Regions from separate parts of the Paenibacillus anseongensis genome, predicted to be linked through region 3. Evidence: riboswitches for the same ligand, from Rfam matches in the RefSeq annotation. Region 3 holds a riboswitch; each other region holds the start of a gene.
The links. Region 3 has a riboswitch for cyclic di-GMP ahead of GON05_RS07825 (PilZ domain-containing protein). Riboswitches for the same ligand answer to the same signal wherever they lie in the genome.
Positions count from the first base shown of each region.

Region 1: it holds a riboswitch for cyclic di-GMP, as region 3 does, so the genes downstream of both, GON05_RS06090 (putative bifunctional diguanylate cyclase/phosphodiesterase) here and GON05_RS07825 (PilZ domain-containing protein) in region 3, are expected to answer to the same signal.
Region 2: it holds a riboswitch for cyclic di-GMP, as region 3 does, so the genes downstream of both, GON05_RS24400 (hypothetical protein) here and GON05_RS07825 (PilZ domain-containing protein) in region 3, are expected to answer to the same signal.

Region 1 covers NZ_WSEM01000006.1:78,488-86,511, forward strand. Annotated here, with positions in the region: gene GON05_RS06080 (ABC transporter ATP-binding protein) at 1-186, opposite strand, end outside; gene GON05_RS06085 (BMP family lipoprotein) at 314-1,384, opposite strand; gene GON05_RS06090 (putative bifunctional diguanylate cyclase/phosphodiesterase) at 1,650-3,179, opposite strand; cyclic di-GMP riboswitch class I at 3,266-3,354, opposite strand; gene ilvA (threonine ammonia-lyase IlvA) at 3,425-4,681, opposite strand; gene GON05_RS38790 (hypothetical protein) at 4,853-5,014, shown strand; gene GON05_RS06100 (S-layer homology domain-containing protein) at 5,198-6,220, opposite strand; gene GON05_RS06105 (YcdB/YcdC domain-containing protein) at 6,226-7,554, opposite strand; gene rluF (23S rRNA pseudouridine(2604) synthase RluF) at 7,705-8,024, opposite strand, start outside.
Region 2 covers NZ_WSEM01000020.1:139,398-147,421, reverse strand. Annotated here, with positions in the region: gene GON05_RS24415 (flavin-containing monooxygenase) at 1-1,051, shown strand, start outside; gene GON05_RS24410 (4'-phosphopantetheinyl transferase family protein) at 1,002-1,718, shown strand; gene GON05_RS24405 (MDR family MFS transporter) at 1,869-3,095, shown strand; cyclic di-GMP riboswitch class I at 3,196-3,288, shown strand; gene GON05_RS24400 (hypothetical protein) at 3,392-3,691, shown strand; gene GON05_RS24395 (exopolyphosphatase) at 3,824-4,738, shown strand; gene gloA2 (SMU1112c/YaeR family gloxylase I-like metalloprotein) at 4,809-5,207, shown strand; gene GON05_RS24385 (lysozyme inhibitor LprI family protein) at 5,470-6,114, shown strand; gene GON05_RS24380 (metallophosphoesterase) at 6,289-7,065, shown strand; gene GON05_RS24375 (hypothetical protein) at 7,592-7,933, shown strand; gene GON05_RS24370 (THUMP domain-containing class I SAM-dependent RNA methyltransferase) at 8,013-8,024, opposite strand, start outside.
Region 3 covers NZ_WSEM01000007.1:164,350-172,373, reverse strand. Annotated here, with positions in the region: gene GON05_RS07845 (helix-turn-helix domain-containing protein) at 1-192, shown strand, start outside; gene GON05_RS07840 (stalk domain-containing protein) at 662-1,579, shown strand; tRNA gene GON05_RS07835 (tRNA-Arg) at 1,630-1,703, opposite strand; gene tadA (tRNA adenosine(34) deaminase TadA) at 2,113-2,616, opposite strand; cyclic di-GMP riboswitch class I at 2,849-2,936, shown strand; gene GON05_RS07825 (PilZ domain-containing protein) at 3,019-3,771, shown strand; gene ychF (redox-regulated ATPase YchF) at 3,850-4,950, shown strand; gene prfA (peptide chain release factor 1) at 4,983-6,059, shown strand; gene prmC (peptide chain release factor N(5)-glutamine methyltransferase) at 6,059-6,946, shown strand; gene spoIIR (stage II sporulation protein R) at 7,327-8,024, shown strand, end outside.

The DNA of each region.
Region 1 (8,024 bases), on a different contig from region 3:
ACCCTCGTCCGGTTGATACAACCCGAACAAAATATTCATCAATGTGGATTTACCCGCACCATTTTCGCCCAGCAAGGCATGGATTTCACCCTTCATCAGCTTCAAGCTGATCGCATCATTCGCCACGATGCCCGGAAACCTCTTCGTAATGTTGTTAAGCTCAACAACAGGGACTATTTCACTCATCAGATCACCCTAAGGATCAATTTTTTTTAAAACCCTCAAAACTAAGAACAAGGCTAGTTATTGTAACTAGCCTTGTTTGAACAAAAGAAACCTATCGTTCGTAACCGCTATGCTTATTATACCCGTATTATGGAGTTTCTGGGACTTTAATTTCGCCGCTGATGATTTTTGCTTTGTACTCGTCAACTTTTTTCAAGATATCCGGAGTTACGTTTTTCTTGGAAGTTTCCGGAAGGCCTACACCGTCATCTTTCAGACCAAGTGTAACGTTTTTGCCACCTTGGAATTTGTTGTCGATAACGTCTTTGGAAACACGAGCAACCGCGTTGTCAACACGCTTCAACATGGAAGTCAGTGTCACTTCATCGCCGAACTCGAGGGATTGGTCTTTATCTACACCGATAACCCAAACTTTTTTACCGTTTTTCACACGGTCTTTTGCTTCGTTGAATACACCGTTACCTGTGGAACCAGCTGCGTGGAAAATGATGTCTGCGCCATCGTTGTAGATGGTTGCTGCCGCTGCTTTACCAAGGTCAGGCTTATCGAACGCGCCTGTATAGTTGATTTGAATTTTCGCATTCGGATTAACTGCTTTCACGCCGGCTACGAAACCAGCCTCAAAGCGTTTGATAACCGGGATGTCGATACCGCCAACGAAACCGATTTTGTTGGATTTTGTCGTAAGACCTGCAACCACACCTACAAGGTAAGAACCTTCTTGCTCGGAGAATGTTACGGATTCTACGTTTGGAGCTTCTACAACGTTATCAATGATCGCTAGTTTTGCATTCGGGTTTTGAGTTGCAACCGTTTTAAGCGCGTCACCCATCAAGAAGCCAATACCCCAAGTCAGGTTATAGCCGTCTTTTACGAATTGGTTCAAGTTCGGCGTGTAGTCTGCATCGCTTTTACTCTCTAGGTTCTTAACGTTTGCGCCAGTTGATTTTTTCAATTGTTGCAAACCTTCCCATGCGCTTTGGTTAAAAGATTTATCATTTACGCCGCCAATGTCTGTGACCATGCCGATTTTGAAATCTTTACCGCTGTTGTTGCTTGGTGCTGCGGATGCTGCGCTACTTGCAGCTGGTGAAGCGGAAGCGGCCGGTTTAGTTTCTTCTTTTTTAGCACCGCAACCTGTCAAAGCAACTGCGGACACAGTGACAGCCATTAACGCTGTTGTGAATACTTTTTTCATCATCTTTACCCCCAAAAATAAATTTAAAATTGTACCTTAAATCCCACATTCTAGGTTGACCAGAATCAGTTAAAATATGTATGTCTGATCATAGACCGAGTGTATCACTTTGGTACTTCAGTGAAAAGCAATCCTACGGCAAATGATCATAATTCGTGATGTTAACCAAGTTGACATGGTCTTTTTGTATAGCCCCACAATATAGGTTTTAAGCCCCAATTATTTATTATACTACCGCCGGTCAATAAAATCTAGATGACCAATTTTAATTTTTTTTGGTCATCAATGTGAGGAATTGTCCCGAGGATAGTGGACTGCTGAACAGTTTTCCTTGCACCTCCGTACATTGCAGAAATTTCAGGTATTCGAATTGCTCTTCCGTTTCGACACCTTTCGCGATTAACTTCAATCCTAATCGGTGGGCCATCCGAACGATAGCAGCTGCAAGCAGTTGATTCTCGTCATCATCGACTAGGTCTCTGATCAGCGTGCTGTCCAGTTTCACACTATCCAGCGGCATACCTTCCATCCCGCTTCGCGTAAATAGGCCCGTACACAAGTCATCCATGGCAATGCGTACGCCAAGCTTTTTCAGCATCGTCAGCTTCTTGCTTGCTTCCTGCACGTTGGAAGACGTGATGCTTTCCGTAAGGTCCAACTCGACCAGGCAAGGATCGATACCCGTTTCTTGCAGCACATCCGCTATATGTGCAATAAAATGATCATCTTTAAACTGTGAAGATTTAATGGTGAACGTCATTCTGATCGGCTCTTGGCCAGCATTCTGCCAGTCTCTCATCTGCCGGCATGCGGCCTGAAACGCCCACTTGCCAATAGGGACCATGAATCCCAGTTCATCGGCAGCCTTCCGCCAATCCATGAGCTTGCTCAGCTGCTTAGACCCCTTCTCCCAGTGGAGGCTGACCTCTGTGCCGATAAGCTTACGGTCTGCGATTTCATATTGCGGCTGATACCGTAATTCGAACTGTTCCTGCTCCAGAGCCAAGCGCAGCTCATTCTCCATGTGAGCTTTGCTCTTCACCATCGTATCAATATCTGAGGCATAAAATTGGAAGCGGTTATTCTCATGGTTTTTGGCCTCGTACATCGCTTCATCCGCACGCTGAAGAAGCTGTTCGGGCTTAGTTCCATCGAGCGGATATAGCGCAATCCCCATACTAGCGGTTATCGTAACGGTTTTTCCATCCAGGATAAAAGGTTCATCCAGCACATTTTGAATGCGTATAGCTACGGCTCTGACGTCTTCCGGCTTGGTAAAAGATTCAAGCAAAATAATAAACTCGTCGCCGCCCTGCCGATACACCGTATCCGAACCACGCAGACAGCCCAGCAATCTCTCCGCAGCCAAACGAATGAGCTGATCGCCAGAGGCATGGCCGTAAGAGTCATTAATCTCTTTGAATCTGTCCATATCGAGAAATACAACTGCCGCAAGCTGGTCATAACGCTGAGCATGAAGAAGCACACGCTTTAAGCGGTCCTCGAACAACCGTCGATTCGGCAAGCCTGTTAATGTATCATGGTAGGCCAAGTAAGCCAGCTGCTTACTCTTCTCCTCCTGTTCGATACTGTTAAGCCGCAAGTGACGGATGCGAATGGCAAAAAAGAAGCAAATGAGTGCTTGAATGAGAACGAACAAGATCATCTTCGGGGTAAATGTAAAAGAAGCAGCAGCAAGTAGATTAGCCGTCAGCAGAAAGAAACCAAGGATGCCCACATAGCGCAGCTCCTGATCTTTCATCTGTTGAATCCACTTTATAAAAAGGCTTCTCATTCGGGGGGAACCTCCATTCCGGTCATCAAAAAAGGCTATTCCATTTGGAATAGCCGTAGGCATACCTGTATCGGTAAACTGCTCCTCTCGGCAGCCCAGCCGTCATCGTTGCGGCGGCAACCTTAGACCCGGAGCTTTGCGTCCTTACCTTTCGGCAAGTTTGCCTTTTACAATATTCAGGTAAACAAAGAAAAAGCAGGACTATTTAACTATATCATAATTTTTTCTACTCTGGCTATTATTAGTTAAATTAGCAAATTAAAAAGTTTAGGATCTTTATTGATCTCGATGTAATCATAGTCCTTGCGGGACAAACGCTCAATAAGGCCCTCATAATCATCTTTATTCTTCAACTCGATGCCGACTAGTGCTGGAGCATCATCCCGATTATTCTTTTTCGTATACTCAAACCGGGTAATATCATCTGTCGGCCCCAAAACTTCCTCCAGAAATTCACGCAAAGCGCCTGCACGCTGAGGGAAATTGAGGATGAAATAGTGTTTCAAGCCCTCGTACACGAGCGATCTTTCTTTGATTTGCTGCATCCGGTCTATGTCATTATTACCACCACTGATGATGCAAACCACGTTTTTGCCGCGAATTTGATCCCGGTAAGCATCAAGCGCCGCAACAGGCAGAGCCCCTGCAGGCTCGATTACGATGGCATTGTTGTTGTAGAGTTCTAGAATCGTCGTGCATTCCTTACCTGAAGGAATAACAACGATATCATCGAGCTTTTCTTTACAAATATCAAAGGTTAACTCGCCTACCTGCTTCACGGCTGCGCCGTCTACAAATTTCTCAATCGTAGACAAGGTCACGACTTTTCCCTGCTTGAGCGACTCCTGCATACTTGCAGCGCCCTCTGGCTCAACGCCAATAATCTTGGTACGAGGAGAAACGCTGTCCACATAAGTCGCCACACCGGCTACAAGACCGCCGCCTCCGATGGTTGCAAAGATAAAGTCAGGCGTATCGGACATCTGATTCATGATTTCCAGACCGACAGTCCCTTGTCCCGCGATCGTGCGAATATCATCGAAGGGGTGAATAAACACCTTGTTCTCTTTGGCGCAGTAGGCTTTGGCGTGATTGGAGGAATCATCGAAAGAATCCCCTGTCAGAATTACTTCTACAAAAGAGCCGCCAAATAATTTCACCTGCGAAATTTTTTGCCTTGGCGTCGTCGTTGGCATGAAAATTTTCCCTTCAATCCCTAACTGCTTACAAGAGTAAGCAACGCCTTGCGCGTGATTGCCGGCGCTTGCGCACACGACTCCCGCTTCGCGTTCTTCCGGCGTCAAGCTTTGGATCACATTGTACGCTCCGCGAATTTTAAAAGAACGAACGACCTGCATATCTTCACGTTTCAAATAAACGTTACATTCATACAAGGTAGAGAGCAGCTCATTGCGTTGCAGAGGCGATGGTTCGATCACCTTGCTGAGCACATGATTGGCCCTAATAATTTCTTCCAAACCTACTTTTCCGGAAACAACCATTTTCTCTTACTTCCTTTCTCTCCAATATGCGTAATAAATTTTAAAGATTATTGTAGCATACTGAGGAGCGCCTGTAAGAAAATATTATTGGAACATTTTATGAATGCTGATGTTTCACTCCAAAATATGGTGGGTATTAACTAGCAAGATACTTATAAGGGAGTGATTGCTATGTCAACACCACCACGAAATATTGAGATTGAAGAACGCCATGTGGAGAAAAAATCGGATTCCAGCTTAGTAGCCTCCACCTTCATCAAGTATGCTGCTTACATTATTATCATCTTCGGAGTTCTATATTTCTTAGTGCACTATGTATTTCCAAAGTTTTAGAACATGAATAAGCGCGTGAAGAAAGGGCTATCTTGCGGGTCTATGACCTGTAAGATAGCCTTTTTTTCAGTGTACACGTTAATGGCCACGCGAATCTCGCGCTATTGGGGAACTGGGGTGACACGAGATTCACATGCCTTTCATCCGGCTTCGCACTACTCACGCCGACTCCATACCCGCTTCCTAGTAGTAGTAATGCGGTTGATCTTGAAGCTCCGCCCGTTTCTGCAAAAAGCGGTAAAATGCGCTTGCCGCTTGGGCTTTTGACACTTCTTGCTGCGGCGCAAACTTGCCATCGTTAAGGGACATAATGTTAAGCCCCACTACAATCGCAGTGGTACCTACTTGCTTAACTTCAGCGGCATCCGCGAATTGGCTGTTGAACACGCCGTCGAATTTCGCCAAGTTTTTGTACCCAAGTGCCTTAACGATCAATTGTGCCATCTCTTCGCGACTTAGCGTAGCCTCTGGGTTGAAATCAGCGCCAACGTCCAGCAAACCGCGGTCAACCGCATTTTCGACATAGGCAAAATAAGGGGAAGCGTTGCTCACATCCGCAAAGGAAGCTTTGCGGTCCGCTCCGTAGTAGATGCCGCCGTTCCCGCCATTCATCGCGATAACCAGCATTTTGACCAGCTCGCCCCGCTTAATCAATTGATCAGGATTAACCTTGCCATCCTGCACATCAAGCGCTTGATAGTCCAGCATCAGCTGAAGCTCGTTCTTAGCCCAGTGATTGTCAATGTCACTGACATTCACTTTATCCAGGGACGTAACCTCACCTGTTTGGCTGTTTCTCCATTTTCCAGTTTGCGCGTCAAGCAGGAAGGGTTCCCGGTTGAGCTTTGGAATAAGCGTGTAGACAAGCTTAGCTTCAAATTTCTCATTTGCGTTGGTGACTGCTGCAGTTGGAGGAATTTCTCCCGCAGCGATCATCAGGTTGTATTTCTCGATAGGTATTACGCCATTGGATCCGCCATATTCGAGCACATAGTTCAGTTTAATGTCGAACTGGGAAAGCCACAGCTCCTTCGCCTTGTCGAGCGCCAGAATCTCCGGCTTTTGCTTCGGATAAGGCATGTCGCTGAGCCCGAATTGATAGTTCATGATTTGGCCTGTCACGCGATCGATGCTGATTGTTACACCCTCACCACCTGCACTAACACCATCAATGACGCGATTAAAGCGAATATCCCAATTCCGCATATGCTTCAGCTGCTCTTCCGAGTAATCCTTGCGGATGGCTGGCTGAGCACCAACTGGTCGGTGTAAGAAGGAATCTGCGCTTTCACGAAATCTACGCTTTTAGCAACAGCATCCTCCAAGGAAACTTTACCTTCGATGTCTTTATTGTTATCAGGGCTGTATGGCACATAGCTGTTAAAATTGGTGATTTCTCCGGTTTTGCTATTTACATTTGCCCAGACTCCGCTTCCAGCTATCTTGCCAGTCGGGTCCTTCTCAGAAACGGTGTTCCAGCTTAAGTTCCAATTCGAGTTGGTTTCCCCGGTTTCAGGGTTCGTCCCTTCATTGTAGGTAGCCTCTTGGAGCTTGTAGTCCGAGGAAAGATTGAACACCGTGATGACTTTCTTCACGGCTTCCTCCTTCGTCAGGTTCAAAGCAGCCGATGGACGTTCAGCCAGCGGTTTGTCCGTTAAAGGCTTGGAATCCTCCGTATGCGGAACCGGGTTCCATACTTCTCCGGTTAGCGCATTCAGCGAAAACGCTCCCATCATGTAAGAAATAATCGGTAATTTCTTGCCTTTAGTACCATATGGAATCTGATAGAGCAGCGAGAGATCTGCTTTATCGTGGAATAATTGAGCAGCTTTTTCTTTCGTAATAGGCCCGGTATTCGCTTGGAAAGTGACGTCATCAGACCAATTGTAATTATAATTCGTTACTTGACCATCGCCATTCACACCGACCGAAATACCATTCGCAGAAAAAGGAACACCGTCAACCGAACGATCGAAGCGGATGTTGTACTGATAATTCCCGTTTAACGGTGTACGGAACGCTTTCTCTTCCGAATCGTCGTAAAGCAGCTCTTTCTGCTTGTCTGGATTCACTTTAGCAATAAAGGCGGAAGCGACATCTTTGGCTGCAGCGAAGTCAACCTTCGGCGGATACGCCGGTTTATGATCCGGATCACTGTCATTCATTGAATAAGCCGTCAGCGTTCCATCCAGGCCATTAATCGATACGTTCAAATAACCGTAGGTCTGATCTTTTACTTTTTTCACATAATTAATGTTCCACGTAGGAGTATTTCTGCCATTCATGCCATAGTAAGCATTTAAGCTAATCGATTGGAAGGTGAAGCCTTCAGGCAGCGTGATATACGCTTTGGCCCGCTCTATCGCTTGTTCTTTCGTAATTTTGGCATCTAACATCTTGTTGTCGACGACGCCAGGATAGGCAGGCACTGCAATTGTCTTGCTGTCTACACTCACTTCATTGGCCCAAACGGCCGGAGCAGCCGTGAGCAGCAAACTTGAAGCTAGTACCAACGTTCCTGCTTGTTTGACTAATTTCAAAGTCCTCTTCCTCCTTTGGGAAATAAAAATTGCCATAATAACCCTTGACGCTGAAGAGAAGGAAAAAGTTGCTTTAAACATACAAAAATTTAAAAATAAAAAACACATCTTCAAGCCCCCTTCAAAGAGGCATGAACATGTGCTGATGTTTTAATTGCCGTTAGGCAGCTTGCTCGTTTTGGCGTTTTCTTGGCTAAGGGTGTGCATGAGATCTTTCATTTCACCTTGCGTCAAATCGCGCCATTTGCCTACCTTTAAGCTCCCCAGATGAATATGCATAATCCGAACGCGCTGCAGGCGCACCACCCGATAACCGAACGCTTCGCACATACGACGAATTTGCCGATTAAGCCCCTGAGTCAGGATGATGCGAAAAACACGATCGCCCACCGGATAAATTTCGCATGGCTTCGTTACCGTGCCCAGAATGCGCACTCCGCTAGCCATTCCCTTTAGAAACATCGGCGTAA
Region 2 (8,024 bases), on a different contig from region 3:
AGGTTATTATTTAAGTGCTGAGCAGCGGGAGTTCGTTGTATTGGATCAAAGTGATAAAGTGGGATATTCGTGGAGCAGCAGATATGACTCTTTAACGTTATTTACCCCTCGTATGTATAGCAGCTTGCCCGGGTTACCACTAGAGGGAGATCCATGGGGCTATCCAACTAAGGATGAGATGGCCGCTTATTTAAAGCAGTATCAAGAGAAGTTCGCCATTCCGATTCAACTAGAAACAGAGGTAACAAAACTAACCTATCAATTGGGGAGTTTCCTCGTAACGACCAATAAAGGTACATGGTTAGCCAAACAAATCGTTGTGGCAGCAGGTCCCTTTCAAACTCCATTTATTCCTCAGATTGCACACTCACTAAGTTCAGAAGTGTTTCAAGTACACACCAAAGATTACAATAATCCTGGCATGCTGCCGCAACAGGGAGAAGTACTTGTGATCGGTGGGGGAAATTCCGGTGCGCAAATAGCGCTTGAAATCGCTCAGAAGAGGACCGTTTACCTGTCTGTGGGGCATGACATCCAATACTTACCCTACCGTTTTCTCGGTAGAAGCTTATTTTGGTGGTATGAGAGGGTTGGGCTTCTGCGAAAGAGTCCAGAGTCATGGGTGGGCCGAAGATTTGTTAAAAAGAAAGATCCGCTATACGGTTTTGAACTAAGGAACGCCATCAGTAATGGAAGAGTTAAGTTATTGGCAAGAACGACTGATATGAGCGATAAACTGATTTTTTTTGCTGACGGCTCCTCTCTTGTAGCGGGAACGATTATATGGGCTACCGGGTTTCGGTCTGATTATCCTTGGCTTCAAATTCCTGAAATTTTTAATGATAAGCAAATGATCATTCATGAGCGGGGAACTACGTCAATTCCCGGGTTATATTTTGTAGGTCTGCCTTGGCAGTCTTCTCGAGGATCATCCTTAATCGGCTGGGTACACCGAGATGCTAAATATATCAGTCACATGATTTCACAATATGGGGATCACTATGCAATTGAAGATTATGGCTACGAGGATTTGTCGTCACACGGCAGTTGATAGTTGGCAGCTGTTTCATTCACATCTTGATGAAGCAAGAAGGACGAAAATTGAAAATTGTTTGCAAAAAAATCAACAGCAAAGAATGATCGTTGGAGACATTTTACTTCAATATGTGCTGCGTCATGAGCTGCACAGGGAAGAGAATAGAAGGCCTAGTGTCTTATACAGCCCATTAGGTAAGCCATCATTAAGAGACTGGCCAGATCTTGCTTTTAATATTTCTCATTCCGGGGAGTGGGTAGCGATTGTTTTTGCTTCCTGTGAAGTAGGAATTGATGTTGAAAAGCAAGACTCCCGTATATTCAAGTTGGAGGCTTGTATACTCTCTCCTTCAGAACAGAGGGAATATCGTGCTATTTCTTCTCGGGAAGCGTTCCTTTGCGAGCGTTGGGCGATGAAAGAAAGCTTCGTCAAATTGATAGGCGTTGGCCTCGGTTATCCTTTTGCGAAGGTATCATTTCATGAATTCTCGGCCAGTGAAGCCGTAACTTTCTATGAGTATAAATGCTATTTTTGCAAAACCTATCTATTGGAAACGCTGAGCGGCAATAAACCGTATCATGTCGCGGTTTGCAGTGAGACCTATAACTTTCCTGATGAGTTGACGATTCTTCCTTTTGACAACTTAATACGATGGGCACGTGGTGCCACAAAACATGGTTAAAACTGGGCCCCCGCTCGATTTCGGGGAGTCCTTTTTTTATTCGACAAAAAAATATAATTAAGGACACGAACTACCGTTTTTCGTGTATAATGGGTTCTTGATCTCATTTCTTAACCTTTGGTAAATTAGCAGCGAGAGGAGTTCTGACAGATGAATCGATTACGTGGTTTTCTTGGTTCGTATCATCCGATTGTACATACGTTAATTTTGGGAACGGTCATGGCCAGAGCGGCGTCTTCCATGAGTCTGCCTTTTCTGGCGATTTACTTGGCTAAACATACGTCGATGAGCGCGGTAATGATTGGGGTCGTAATTGGAATGGGAGCCTTGGCAGGAACAGTCGGAGGTTTTATCGGGGGCAACTTATCGGACCGATTCGGCCGACGCATCATCATGCTCGCTGCACTTTTTGGATGGGCGGTTGTGTTTGTAGGTTTCAGTATCGTGAAATTACCAGTATTGTTTATGATGCTGAACATGCTTAATGGCTTATGCCGCTCCTTTTACGAACCGGTCTCGCAAGCTTTGATGGCGGATTTGACCGAGCCGGCCAAGCGACTCAGTGTGTTTTCAATGAGATACATGGCCATCAATGTTGGTGTTGCTGTAGGACCTTTATTGGGTGCATTTTTTGCAACGATGGATGGGGCACTGCCGTTTCTATTGACTGGAATCGTATATTTTATCTACGCGGTTACACTCTACGTTCTCCTTATCGTTTTTGGTATTAAGCAAATAGAAGGGGAGAAAAAACAACCTGTTACGTTTGTCTCCGCATTGTGGGTCATTCAACGTGATGTCACGTTTCGCTATTATATTCTTGGCGGAATTATAGGGGCTATCGGCTACTCGCAAGTCATGGTGACACTATCGCAATATTTGGAGCAGAATTTCACTGAAGGTGTGAAAATGTTTGCTGTCCTCATGAGTGTCAATGCCATTGTGGTTATTGCGATGCAAATACCGCTTACGCGTATTTCTGATAAATACTCGCCGCTTGTAGCGATTATTATTGGCAATTTGATGTTTGCGTTAGGCGATATCGGCTTTGCATTTTCGCATTCGTTAGTTCCCATGATTATTTCCATGGCGATTTTTACACTTGGCGAAATATTAAATTACCCCGCGGCCAATATGCTGATTGATAAACTGGCGCCGGAACATATGCGCGGTACTTATTTTGGAGCACAAACGTTAACCAACGTAGGTCATTTTATGGGACCTTGGGTTGGTGGCTTTCTGCTCGTAGCGTATGGAGGCACTACACTGTATCTGGTCATCGCCTTTGTGACCCTTGCGGGATCTCTCTTTTACTGGAAGGGCGCCAATAATCTACAAGCACTGCCCAAAAATAGGTCGAAAAAAGAAGTTTTTTGATAGATATTGCAAAATTAGTTCTTGCGAACTATACGATTTCAAAACAACATCCCTTATTCTTGAGAGTGTAGTTATTTCTTGTAAAAGAATTCACAACACATCTCGACAATGGCAAAACTGACGAAAGTCAGTGACGCAAAGCTAAAGGGGCTACCTTGTTCATAAACGGACTCGTTGCCAGCCAGCTGCCGAACGATTGGGTATTCAACTTAGATCCCCTCCGATCGGTACACTATGGTGGGGTTTTTCTCTGTCATAACTTTCATAGACTATGGATAAAAGGAGGACCAAGCAGCATGCAGTCTGATTTACATGAAGAGCAAAAAGTAACATCACTTTGCGGCAATCATGTTGCCCGTTTGGTGCCATCCTCGGATGGACCGAAGCTAATGATTAATTTAGAAGAGTACGCACTTAATGAGACGTGTTGGGATGTTGAAATGTTTCAGGGGAGAAGCAACAGCATTTTAATTTTCTACTGGAAAGGCGAAGTTAAGCTTTCTGTGAAAATGCCCCCGATGCCGCAAATTGAAGCATTTATGACTAGACTCTACCAAATTTTGACGTCCAAATTAAGAACGGTTCAGCCCATCTAGGCGAACTGTTTTTTTTTTTATCCCAAAAGCTCTACTGACAAAATGATTGTCACAAATCGACAGGTGCTGATATAATGATACACATAATCATACATAGTTCTTAAGTACTAACTTCGTAGGGGGATTTGCGTTATGCGATTAATTACGCGTTCGGATTTTGACGGTTTAGTATGCGCAATGCTTTTCAAAAAGCTAAACATGGTCGATGACATGAAATTCGTTCATCCCAAAGATATGCAGGATGGTCTGATCGAGGTTACCGAGAACGATATTTTGGCGAATGTGCCTTATGTTGCGGGTTGTGGATTATGGTTTGACCATCACTCCAGTGAACTTGAACGGATGGGCGAGAAGGTAGCGTTCAAAGGGGAAACCCGTATTGCACCAAGCGCAGCACGTGTCGTTTATGATTATTACGGAGGGCAAGAAACCTTCGGTGATATTGACGATATTATGCAAGGCGTAGATAAAGCGGATGCGGCTCAGTTCAGTAAAGAAGATATTTTGAACCCAAAGGGCTGGGATTTATTGTCCTTCATCATGGATGCCCGTACAGGTTTAGGACGTTATCGGGACTACCGAATTAGTAATTATCAGCTAATGGAAGAGCTAGTGGATCACTGCGCGGTGATGACGGTCGATCAAATTATGGAGCTTCCTGACGTTAAGGAGCGGGTAGAACGGTATTATGAATTAGACGCTCTATACCGTGAAATGCTTGCAAAACATACGTATACAGAAGGAAACGTGATCATTACGGATCTTCGGGACGTGGAAACCATCTATCCTGGCAACCGTTTCATGGTGTACGCGCTTTATCCGGAGCAGAATGTATCCATTTGGATCGTGGACGGACGTAATAAACAAAATTGTGTATTTGCCTGCGGGCACAGCATTGTGAATCGCACTTCGCAAACGAACATCGGGACTTTGATGCTCCAAAATGGCGGAGGCGGTCACCACGCAGCAGGCACGTGTCAGGTAGAATATGCGCAAGCAGAGAATATTTTGAAGAAAATTGTTGAAACGATGAGATTAGACGGATAAAATAAGAAACGAGCCGCAGGATGGGGAATTCCCGGATTGCGGTTTATTTACGGAGTGGGGAGGCGTGTTAGTGAAAATCGATCGCATTCATCATGTGGCCATAATTAGCTCGAATTACGAACAGTCGAAGCATTTCTATGTTGATTTACTAGGAATGACGATCGTAAATGAGTTGTACCGGGCAGACCGTGATTCCTACAAACTGGATTTGCGCATAGGAGAAACAGAGCAGCAGATTGAATTGTTTTCGTTCCCTAATCCTCCCTTAAGAGTGGATAAGCCGGAAGCGCGAGGACTTCGACACTTGGCTTTTGTCGTTGGAAATATGGACGAAAGCGTCAAAGAACTAGAGAGCAAGGGAATTGCGGTTGAACCGGTACGAATTGATCCCATAACAGGTGATCGGTATACGTTTTTTGCAGACCCAGATGGACTCCCGTTAGAGTTGGTGGAACATGCCGAACGATGATGTATCAAACAATGAACAAAAAGCAAAATTAGGCTTTGCTATAGGATGCATGTGGAGTATCGTGCTTTCTATTCCGCTTTGGGCCATAATCATTTGGCTTTTGATGAAAAAATAAATCCCTCAAACGCTCGACTGAACAGGGTCGGATTAGCGGTTGGGGGATTTTTTTGTTGGTTCACACGATAAAACATTGGGTAAATAAACGAAATATAAGATTACTCGTCTAATAGAAGAGAACGAAAGTAGATGGAGGGATTCTCCAATGAACAGATTAATTGTATCCAGTTTTTTGCTTGTTATTTTAACTTCCTGTAGTGATACTCCAGCTAAAGATATTGTAGATAGTGCTCCAATTAAAAGTGCAGGGACTGAAAGTACCGTTCTAATCGATAAAAGTACGAATAGCAAGAGTATCGATGTCGAGTCAGAATCAATAGATACCAAAGTTTATAGTGATTATTTATCAAATCAACCGGAACGTCAGTTTTCCAAAGTTATTAGAGATAACCCCATTGATAAGGATTACGCAAAAGAAAATAATGAATTTCAAAACTCAACGGACTTTAATACTTCCAATTGGGTTGAGTTAGAAGCAAAATATACCAGGATCTGGGATCAAGAATTAAATAACATTTATGAAAAACTTCTAACCAAGTTAAATGCAGAGGACAAAGAATCCTTAATCAAAGCACAAAGAGGCTGGGTACAGTATCAAACAAATGAAATAGAGTTTTCAGAACACTTCATTAATTTGTCAGATGAGAAAGGACCTTTGTTAGGTACTCAGGGTTATGTAGATACACAAATTGCTACTAAAAATAGAATAAAAACCCGGACAATACAACTATATGAGTATTATTATTTGATTGATGAAAAAATTGAATTTACTTATAAATCGAAAGTATAAAAAGCAGCTCCAATGGTTGGTTCATATTTTCAGGCTACAGTATCCAAATCAGACAACAAAATTGAACTCTTATACTCATGTGGCATTAATGTATTAACCCTATAATAAAACTTAGTATATAAACCTTATTTATCCCAACTGTATGAGGTCCCATTTTTGGAGAGGAGGATGCGCTTGGAAGGAATTTTATTGAACGGCCTTTATGTATTCTTAGTTCTACTTATTTGCTACATAATCTTTATCTTGCCGACACAATGGCTAAAAATTGAGCGGATAAGATATCCTCTTAATCTAAATGTGAGAATTCTGCAAATTAGTGACATGCATGTTGAAAGATTAAGAATTCGCCCAGCGAAAATAGCCGCTATTATTCATGATGAAAAACCGGATTATATATTTATTACGGGTGATTTTACCAAATATCGAAAAATGCTTCCTAAATTAGAAGAATACCTAAGAGCAATGGCGATTTGTAACGTGCCCATTTTTTGTGTTCTTGGAAACCATGATTATCAGCAGAAAAATGTCAAAGATCTTGTCAAGCTTTTAAGAAAATATGGGCTTCGTTTGTTAAGGAATGAGTCGTTGCATTTAGAACAATTTGAACTAATTGGCATTGATGATTTCGATTCTGATAAAAGTGACATTAAGGCTGCTTTTCGAGCTGTTGATGATCGCAGAACGAAACTCATTATTACCCACGATCCTAACATCGTGCTACACTTGAATAAAGAATTCGATTATTTAATGGCTGGGCATCTTCACGGTAAACAATTTAATATTCCATTTTTCTTTCATATCAAAAACGCAGGTAAGCTGCCTAGAATGGGGATTTACAAGGGATTACATAAACAGCAATATGGGGCTTACTACATATCTAAAGGAATTGGGCAAACTGGTGTCAATGCGAGATTGTTTGTTAGAAGCGAAGTGACCATGCATTACTTATAAAAAGACAGAGGTAGCTGAGATGTAAGGAACTCAGCTACCTCTGTTTCATTTCGTGCATTGCTATTGCGAAGTAAGCTGAGCTAACGGACACCAGCGCCGTTATTGCGCTGAAATTCATATGGTTTCGCGCCTAACGGACACGAGAGCTCTTATTTGCCCATTTCGCGGCCTAATTGCCTCCAAAGTAGCCGAATAGCAGCGTTGGTGTCCGTTAGAAATCTAAATCGGCGATTTCAGGCCGAATAAAGGCTCCTGTGTCCGTTAGCGTAAGCGCTGGCTTGGCGACCCGCTCTAGACAGTGCCGAGCGTTGACGAGACCAGTAAAAGTCATCTAAAAATAATGGCAGTTAAGACGAGATGTAAAGCCTCAGCTGCCATTTATAATGTTATCTAAGTTCCTACCTCCGTGGAGGAAAAGGCCATAGATACTTGTACATTTTGTTTTGCTATATTACAGGTTATTATTCGTATGTTAAAATATGGATATAATATTGTTGGGAATTCTCACGATATGGGAGGGGACTATTTGGGTGATCAGTTAGAGATTTTGGAGGATTTAATAGGGAAAAAAATAATAAAAATTCTTCCTCCACTAAGAGCGAAAAAAGAAATATTGTCTGATGATTTTTTAGAAATGTTCGTATACTTAGAGAAATTAAAAGATCTATTGAGTGGTCAAAAGGTTATTTCTCGAAGCCTCTCGTATAAACTTTTTCATTTCTACTTCGAGGTAAATAAGCAATTTAGTTTTATACATGATTCAACGCAAATAAAAGAATTACAACAGAAATTATTTATAGCAGTGATCTCAACTTTAAATGATAATTTTTTCATTGACTCCACACCAAAAGAAGAGAGACTCAAATAATGGAAAGCGCTAATTCAAATCAAACAGCGGCGACTACGACTTTAAATCCAAGTCACAGCGCCGCTGTTTGATTTGGTTCCTACCTACGCGG
Region 3 (8,024 bases):
ATCAATGGCGTGAATTTCATCGACTATTTGATCACCCTGCGGATGGATAAAGCCAAGAAGCTGCTGGTCGAGTCTGATTTAAAGGTCAACGAGATTGCGGAGCAGATCGGGTATCAGCCATCGTATTTTATACGTCTTTTTCGAAAATATGAAAATATGACGCCGGGACAGTATCGGGACCGGATGAAGTAGGGAGGGCCTGCCGCTTTTTGATGCGGTGGGCTCTTTTTTTTGCGCAGAGATGCCGCCCCGCCCTATGTTGTACTTTATACAATACTGAAGGCGGTTTTAACCTGGAATCGTCATCTTCATTGCATGATCTACACTCATTTTGGCCTGTATGGGGTTAATACCGTCCCTCCCTCTCCGAAGTGTTGCACAAAGTACAACGAAACTGCAATTTGAGGCCGATCCTCCGTCTTTTTGTTGTAAAAAGTACAACACAGTGCATGCTTTTTCCTAAGTACTACTTTTTGGTGCCCTTACCTACCCAATTGGGGATAACCTCCCTCTTTTTCGTTGTTAATAACGTTTCAAAAACCTCGTACTTGTGCTGATGTTGATAACGCTGATTTTTTTTCTTAGCGGGCAGGAAGTCTATTAACATGTGGATAGGTAGAAAAAGTTGAATTTTTGCAGGAATTTTCTAGAAATATTAGAAATGTTACAGGTGGCAATTAACAAGCTTATTTGGGTGGGGGAGAAAGTTTTTATGAAAAAAAAGAAAGTAATGGTGTTTATGCTATCGTTTTTCTGTTTGGCTGGTGTCGTTCATGCAGCGGGCCTTCATGGGGACTACAAGGGGGCTCCAATCGTGAAGGTTTTATTTGGGGGGAAAGAGCTTCAAGCCGAGGATGTGCCTGCTACGATACAAGATGGCAGAACCGTTGTGCCGTTGTACCTGTTGAAACAAGCCGGGGCATCGGTAACATGGGATGCTGAGAAGTACACCGTTGATCTTGCATTTCCTCAAGTAAAAGAAGATAACGCAATGAAAGATTTTGCAGCTACTATTCCGTCATTAAATGAGAAAGCCAAAGAATATCAGGGTAAAAATGTCCAGCTTATCTATAATGAGTATGGCGCTTATTTAAAAGTAGATTTAGAAATGTCAAATGATAGTAGCGCAGATAAAGATCATACCATTGCGCTCTCCGATTTTTTGGTTAATTCACCTGTAGATTCAATGATAGTAAGCATTATTCATAATAACTCGGTTACAAACTTTGTTACCGTCAAACGATCAAATGCTGAGGAGTATAGTAAGAGCAGTAAGGACAACCTAGCAGAATACCATTTTATGAAGACTTGGAACTCTCAGCGTGTAGATAATACAACGGATGTATCTGTTCCGAATAAACCTCAACCAACGCCTACACCGCTGCCCGTGTCAAATTCGGCAATCACAGGTCCAAGATGTCACGAGATCGCTGTTCTTTACACAGAGCAGATAAACAATGAAGTCAATCAATACAACGCAAATCTTAGCAATCATTCTGGTGATCTTACTGGATATGTAGATAAACTAAAAGAAAATATGAAAAAAGCTTTAAAAGAATTTAACTGTCCTGTGGATTGAAAAAAACGCCAGCTAACGGCTTATACCGTTAACTGGCGTTATGTTGTATACGCGCCCGAGATGATTCGAACATCCGGCCTACAGTTTAGGAAACTGTTGCTCTATCCTGCTGAGCTACGGGCGCTTGGCAAAGATTATGATAGCACGAAGCCTTATATGGCGCAACCTTTGAGTGGCAAGATTTAACTTGTAGTTGAAATTCGCTAACTGCATCGTGCGATGGGGAACTACAAGGCGCTATTTGAGTAAAACCGCACACTTCAAAGGTTCAGACGGAACTACAGGGCTTTATTTCGCCTAATTAGCCAAGATTTCGGCTAGAAGTGCTAAAATAGCGGATCTCAGTTCCCTCTTCCTCGTGGAAGTACTTAAGATCCGGCGAATAAGGGATCTTAGTTCCCTTTCGCGTATCAATGCGAGGCGACCGCTTGCGAAACTAGCTCGCACTCAGCCTAGCGGCCAACCCCAACGGCAAAGTCCAAAGCCAAAAGCCAAAAGCCAAAAGCCAAAAAGCTAAAGCCAGGGCCAACGCGCTATTCCTTCCCGCGCAGCTTGCGGAAAAACTGCGTCAGCATCGTCGCGCACTCCTCTTGCAGCACGCCGCTGATCACATCGACCCGGTGATTGAACCGGTCCTCCTGCAGCAAGTTCATCAACGTTCCCGCGCAGCCGGCCTTGGGATCGGTTGTGCCGTAGATCACCTGCGGAACGCGCGCTTGAACAATCGCGCCTGCACACATCGGGCAAGGCTCCAGCGTAACGTAGAGCTTGCAGTCAAGCAAGCGCCACGCTTGCAGATGCTCGCTGGCCTGCTTAATAGCGATCATCTCAGCGTGAGCGAGCGGATCCAGCGTCGTTTCGCGAAGATTGTAGCCGCGGCCGATAATTTCCCCTTGATAGACAACAACGGCACCAATCGGCACCTCTCGAATGGCTTCGGCTTTACGCGCTTCCTCTATGGCCGCTTTCATCCAGGGGATATGTTCACTATATTCATCCACAGGGGGACACCTCACTAAAAATAATCTTATCCACATGTGAACAAAGGATCGAACAAGCATTCGTTGTTAACAACCTGTGGATAACAATGTGTATAACTCAAAAAGTTGTGGATATTTAATTCTTCTAACATTCATACAACAAATACCAGATGTATGCAAGAGAATTAGTTGATAATAGGGAAATCCATCCGTATAATGAAAGATAACGTAGGTCTTTTAGACCATAAATCACGATATTGTACGACAAAGCATGACAAATCATTTGCAGGTTCGATAATGGCAAACTTACCGAAAGGTAAGGACGCAAAGCCGAGGGTCTACGGTTCCTATGGAACTACGACAGCCTGGTTACCGAAAATCGATGCTTTTTCAGATTGAGGTAATAGGCTGTCCCCAAAGCAGGGGCAGTCTATTTTTTTATATGGAACGCGGGGAGGGGTGATCAACAAAGTGGTTAGCAACAGCAAACAAAAATCTGCTAAGTTTTACGGCAGCAAGGAAGGGTACGACGCTGATGTAATGATTGACAGCAAAGCGATGCTGAGCAAGGAAGATTTCGTAGCCACTGGCGTGTTGACCTATGCACTAGGTGACATTATTGAAGTGGAGCTGCCGGAGTACCATGTTTTTGCACTGGGAGATAAGTGTAAAATGACAGTGTATACGAAATCCGGGCTGTTTGTTATGGATACGGTGGTTGTGGCCAAGGAGCAGGGTTCGTTGATAGTTCTGAATCCTCCTGAAAATCGCAGGAAGTTCACGGAAAAGCGGGAGTTCCCTCGCGTAGATGTGAAGAATGAAGGGCTTCTTTTCGCGCTCCAGGATAGAAACAAGAAGCTCAAACATCATTTTGATACACCGATTCGATTCTCTATCAAAAATCTATCTATTAATGGTTTAGGATTTACGATCAGTGAAAATGCTATGCTTGAAAAAGTTATTCAAAAGAACTCTCAACTGGAAGTGGAGTTAATTTTGGGCTTTTTGGTGCCTTGTACAATGGAAATTGTTCGGCAAGAAAAAACAAATGACGGCTACTATTATGGTGCTAGTTTTGTCAGCATCCCGGATGAGAAAACGAACGCGCTGCGCGGATTTATTTTAAAAAATCAGATTGAAACGTACTTCGTCCAGAAGCGGGAAAATGAAACAAAAAAAGCACTGGAAAAAAAGTCTGCGGCTAATCAGTAGCCTACAGGCTTTTTTTTGCGTTCCAAGTACTATATAATAAGAAGGATGATTTTCGAAAATTAAGGAGTTGTAACTACGATGGCTTTGAAAGCAGGTATCGTCGGTCTACCGAACGTAGGAAAATCGACATTGTTTAATGCAATTACACAGGCGGGGGCAGAATCTGCAAACTATCCGTTCTGTACGATAGATCCGAATGTTGGGGTAGTTGAAGTACCGGACGAGAGATTGCACAAGCTGGTAGAGATGATTGTCCCTAAGAGCATTGTTCCGACAGCCTTCGAATTCGTTGATATTGCGGGTTTGGTGAAGGGCGCGAGCAAAGGCGAAGGGCTTGGAAATAAATTTTTGGCACACATTCGTGAAGTGGATGCCATTGTGCATGTTGTCCGTTGTTTTGAGGATGATAATATTACCCACGTCTCCGGTAAAGTTGATCCGATTGGCGATATCGAGACGATTAATCTCGAATTGATTTTGGCTGACATTGAGTCGGTTGAGAAAAAAATCGAGCGTTCCCGCAAAAACCTGAAAGGCGGCGACAAGAAAGTTGTTGCTGAGGTTGAGTGTTTGGAACGCATCAAGGAAGCTCTTTATAACGATCTGCCAGCGCGTAGCATCGATTTGAGCGACGATGAGAAGCTGCTTGTTCGCGACCTTCACTTGTTGACCATGAAGCCGGTTCTTTATGCGGCCAATGTGAGCGAAGACGAAGTATCAACTGCGGATGAGAATCCATTTGTTAAAATCGTTCAGGAATACGCTACGAAAGAAAACAACGAAGTTGTTTCGATCAGCGCGAAGGTGGAATCCGAGATTGCTGAGCTAGAAGATGAAGAAAAAGCAATGTTCCTCGAAGAGTTGGGACTTCAAGAGTCCGGCTTGAATAGATTGATTAAAGCAGCTTATCGCAAACTTGGCTTGTATACGTATTTTACAGCTGGGGTGCAGGAAGTAAGAGCTTGGACGATCCGCAAAGGAACGAAAGCTCCTCAAGCGGCTGGCGTAATTCATACTGATTTCGAGCGTGGATTTATTCGCGCCGAGGTTGTGTCTTATACGGATTTGGTAACGGCGGGTTCCATGAACGGCGCGAAGGAAAAAGGGCAAGTGCGTCTGGAAGGTAAAGAGTACGTAGTGAATGACGGCGACGTTATGCATTTCAGATTTAATGTTTAATGAATAAAAAATAAAGAAAGGAGTGATCCGTTATGTTGGATCGACTTCAGTCCATTGTGGACCGCTATGATAAATTAAGTGAGCTGCTGTGTGACCCGGATGTGACGAGTGACACGAAGAAGCTTAGAGAGTATTCGAAGGAACAATCCGATCTTCAGGAAGCTTACGATGCTTATAATGAATATAAGAGCGTGAGCGAGCAGCTGGCAGACGCGAAAGCGATGCAGAACGAGAAGCTGGATGATGAAATGCGTGAAATGGTGAAAATGGAGATCGAAGAGCTTAGCGAGCAATCGGCTAACCTGGAAGAACAACTCAGAATCCTCATGATGCCAAAAGACCCGAATGACGACAAGAACGTCATCGTTGAAATTCGTGGAGCAGCAGGCGGCGATGAAGCTGCGTTATTCGCAGGCGATCTTTATCGTATGTATACCCGCTATGCGGACGCGCAAGGATGGAGAACGGAAATTCTCGATGCTTCCGTGAACGATTTGGGCGGATTCAAAGAGATTATTTTCATGATCACAGGAAAAGGCGCTTTTAGTAAGCTGAAGTTTGAGAGCGGGGCGCACCGTGTGCAGCGTATTCCAGTAACAGAATCAGGTGGACGTATTCATACTTCCACTTCGACGGTTGTTGTTATGCCTGAAGCGGAAGAAGTTGAGATTGTTATTAATGACGCGGATATTCGCGTAGATACATTCTGTTCGAGCGGAGCGGGCGGCCAGTCCGTTAATACGACGAAATCAGCGGTTCGCGTGACGCACGTGCCTACGGGCATTGTGGCAACATGTCAGGATGGCAAATCGCAAAACTCCAATAAGGAGCAAGCGCTTCGCGTACTGCGTGCACGAATTTCCGATAAGATTCGTGAGGAAGAGGAAGCGAAATACTCAGGCGAGCGTAAAAGCAAAGTCGGTACAGGTGACCGTTCGGAGCGCATTCGCACGTATAACTTCCCGCAAAGCCGGATTACGGATCACCGGATTGGTTTGACGCTTCACCGACTAGATACAGTGCTTAACGGCGACATGGGAGAAATCGTGTCGGCGCTAACGATTGCCGCGCAGTCGGATGCTTTGGATAATGGGGAGCAGGCAATGTGATGCCGACTGCCTCGAAGACGATTAGAGAAGCCTATGTAGAGGCTTCTTCTTTTTTAGGGAAGCTGGGCGTAGCGGAGGCGGCTTCCTGTGTGGAGCTTTTGCTGCAGCATCTTTTGGGCTGCAGCCGGACTGAGCTGCTGTTCCGTTTCCAGGAACAGTTTCCTGCCGAGCTGGAGAGCGCTTGGCGCCAGCTGGTAGAGAGGAAGGCCGCGGGTGAGCCGGTACAGTATGTAATCGGCGAGCAGGATTTCTACGGCCTTACGTTTGCCGTTAGCCCGGCGGTGTTGATTCCACGGCCGGAGACGGAGCTGCTCGTGGAGGCTTTGCTCCGCGAGGGCTCGCGTCTGTTCCCGCAAGGCGCTCCGCTGCTTGCGGATGTGGGCACCGGGAGCGGCATCATCCCGGTGACGGTAGCTCACGCGCGCCCAGACTGGCGCGTGGCGGCCAGCGACATCTCCGCGGCAGCGCTGGAGATGGCCCGCTCGAACGCGCAGCGCCACGGCGTGGCTGCGCGGGTGGAGTGGCTCGAGGGCGACCTCCTCGAGCCTTATATTGAGCGCCGGATCGCTCCGGATATACTGGTGTCTAACCCACCGTATATCCCTGATGGCGAGCTCCCGGCGCTGATGCCGGAGGTGCGGCTGTTCGAGCCGCACACGGCTTTGTTCGGCGGTGTCGAGGGACTCGACCTGTACCGCCGGATGGTTGCGCAGCTGCCGCTGCTGCCGCGAATCCCGACCGTAGTCGGGTTCGAGGTCGGCATCGGGCAGGCGGAGGCAGTGGCGGCGATGCTGCGCGCCGCCGCGGATTGGGAGGAGATCCGGTTCGTGCCGGATCTCCAAGGGATTGATCGCCACGTGATCGCGATCCGGCCGCGGGAACAGTAGGGGCTTGTTTTTTTATCCAGTAGTGGCGTTAATCTTGATCATGGGGAAGGGAACAATGGTCCGCTATTCTCCTTTAAAATTGTATTTTCCACCTGGTACAGGAACTACAGTTCGCTATTTTGCCAGTTTCGCTCGATTGACGCTCTATGGGGATTAAATAAGACCCTGTAGTTCGGTTCAGAGAAGGAACAGCCCATTTTTCCCGAAATAGCGTTCTCTGGTTCCGCTAAAGATAGGACCTGACAGGGATTTTGTTAATTGGCAGTTAACTGAATCCCAACTCTATCAAATCTACCAAATTTAAATAGATTGCTAGGTTTAGCCTCTCCTCTTTTTGCCTATACTGGCTAGTAGAAGCGAAGGGAAAGGGGCTTTTCCTCATGGTAAAAAGAACGGATCGCCATTCATTCAAGCACTTATTATTCGTGGCTTTTGCACTTATTGTTATGATAACTAGTTGGGAATCCAATCGTACGAATGCGGCGGTAATTTCGCCTACTATACCGGAAGAATCTATTCGCCTGCGTATTCTAGCAAACTCGGATTCGGCGCAGGATCAAGCACTGAAACGCGAAATTCGCGATGCGATTATTGAGCGTATGCAGGGTTGGGTTGTTGGCCCGCATTCCTTGGATGAAGCAAGAGCGGTAGTATTGGCTCATTTGCCGGAGTTCGATGAACTTGTTGGACAAATGATTGAAGCTCGTGGCTACAGTTATACTCATACGGTTGAACTTGGCAAAGTCCCTTTTCCTACAAAAATGTATGGAAATGAAGTTTACCCTGCGGGTGACTATGAGGCGCTTCGTGTAACGATTGGCAGCGGGGAAGGTCAGAATTGGTGGTGCGTGTTGTTTCCACCGCTTTGCTTTGTAGATTCTGTTTCAGGAGAAGCGGTGGCAACCGCCGCTGTTGTAGCGAAAACAGAAGGCCAAGACAAATTGAAAACTTCGTCTACACCTGCACCTGCAGCAAAAGACAGTAAAGCAGCCCAGCCAACGGTTAAGCAGAAAGCAAGTATGGAAGCGCAAGCGCAGCCTGTCCTTGCTGATGCGACTGAAGACTCGCAGCCTAAAGT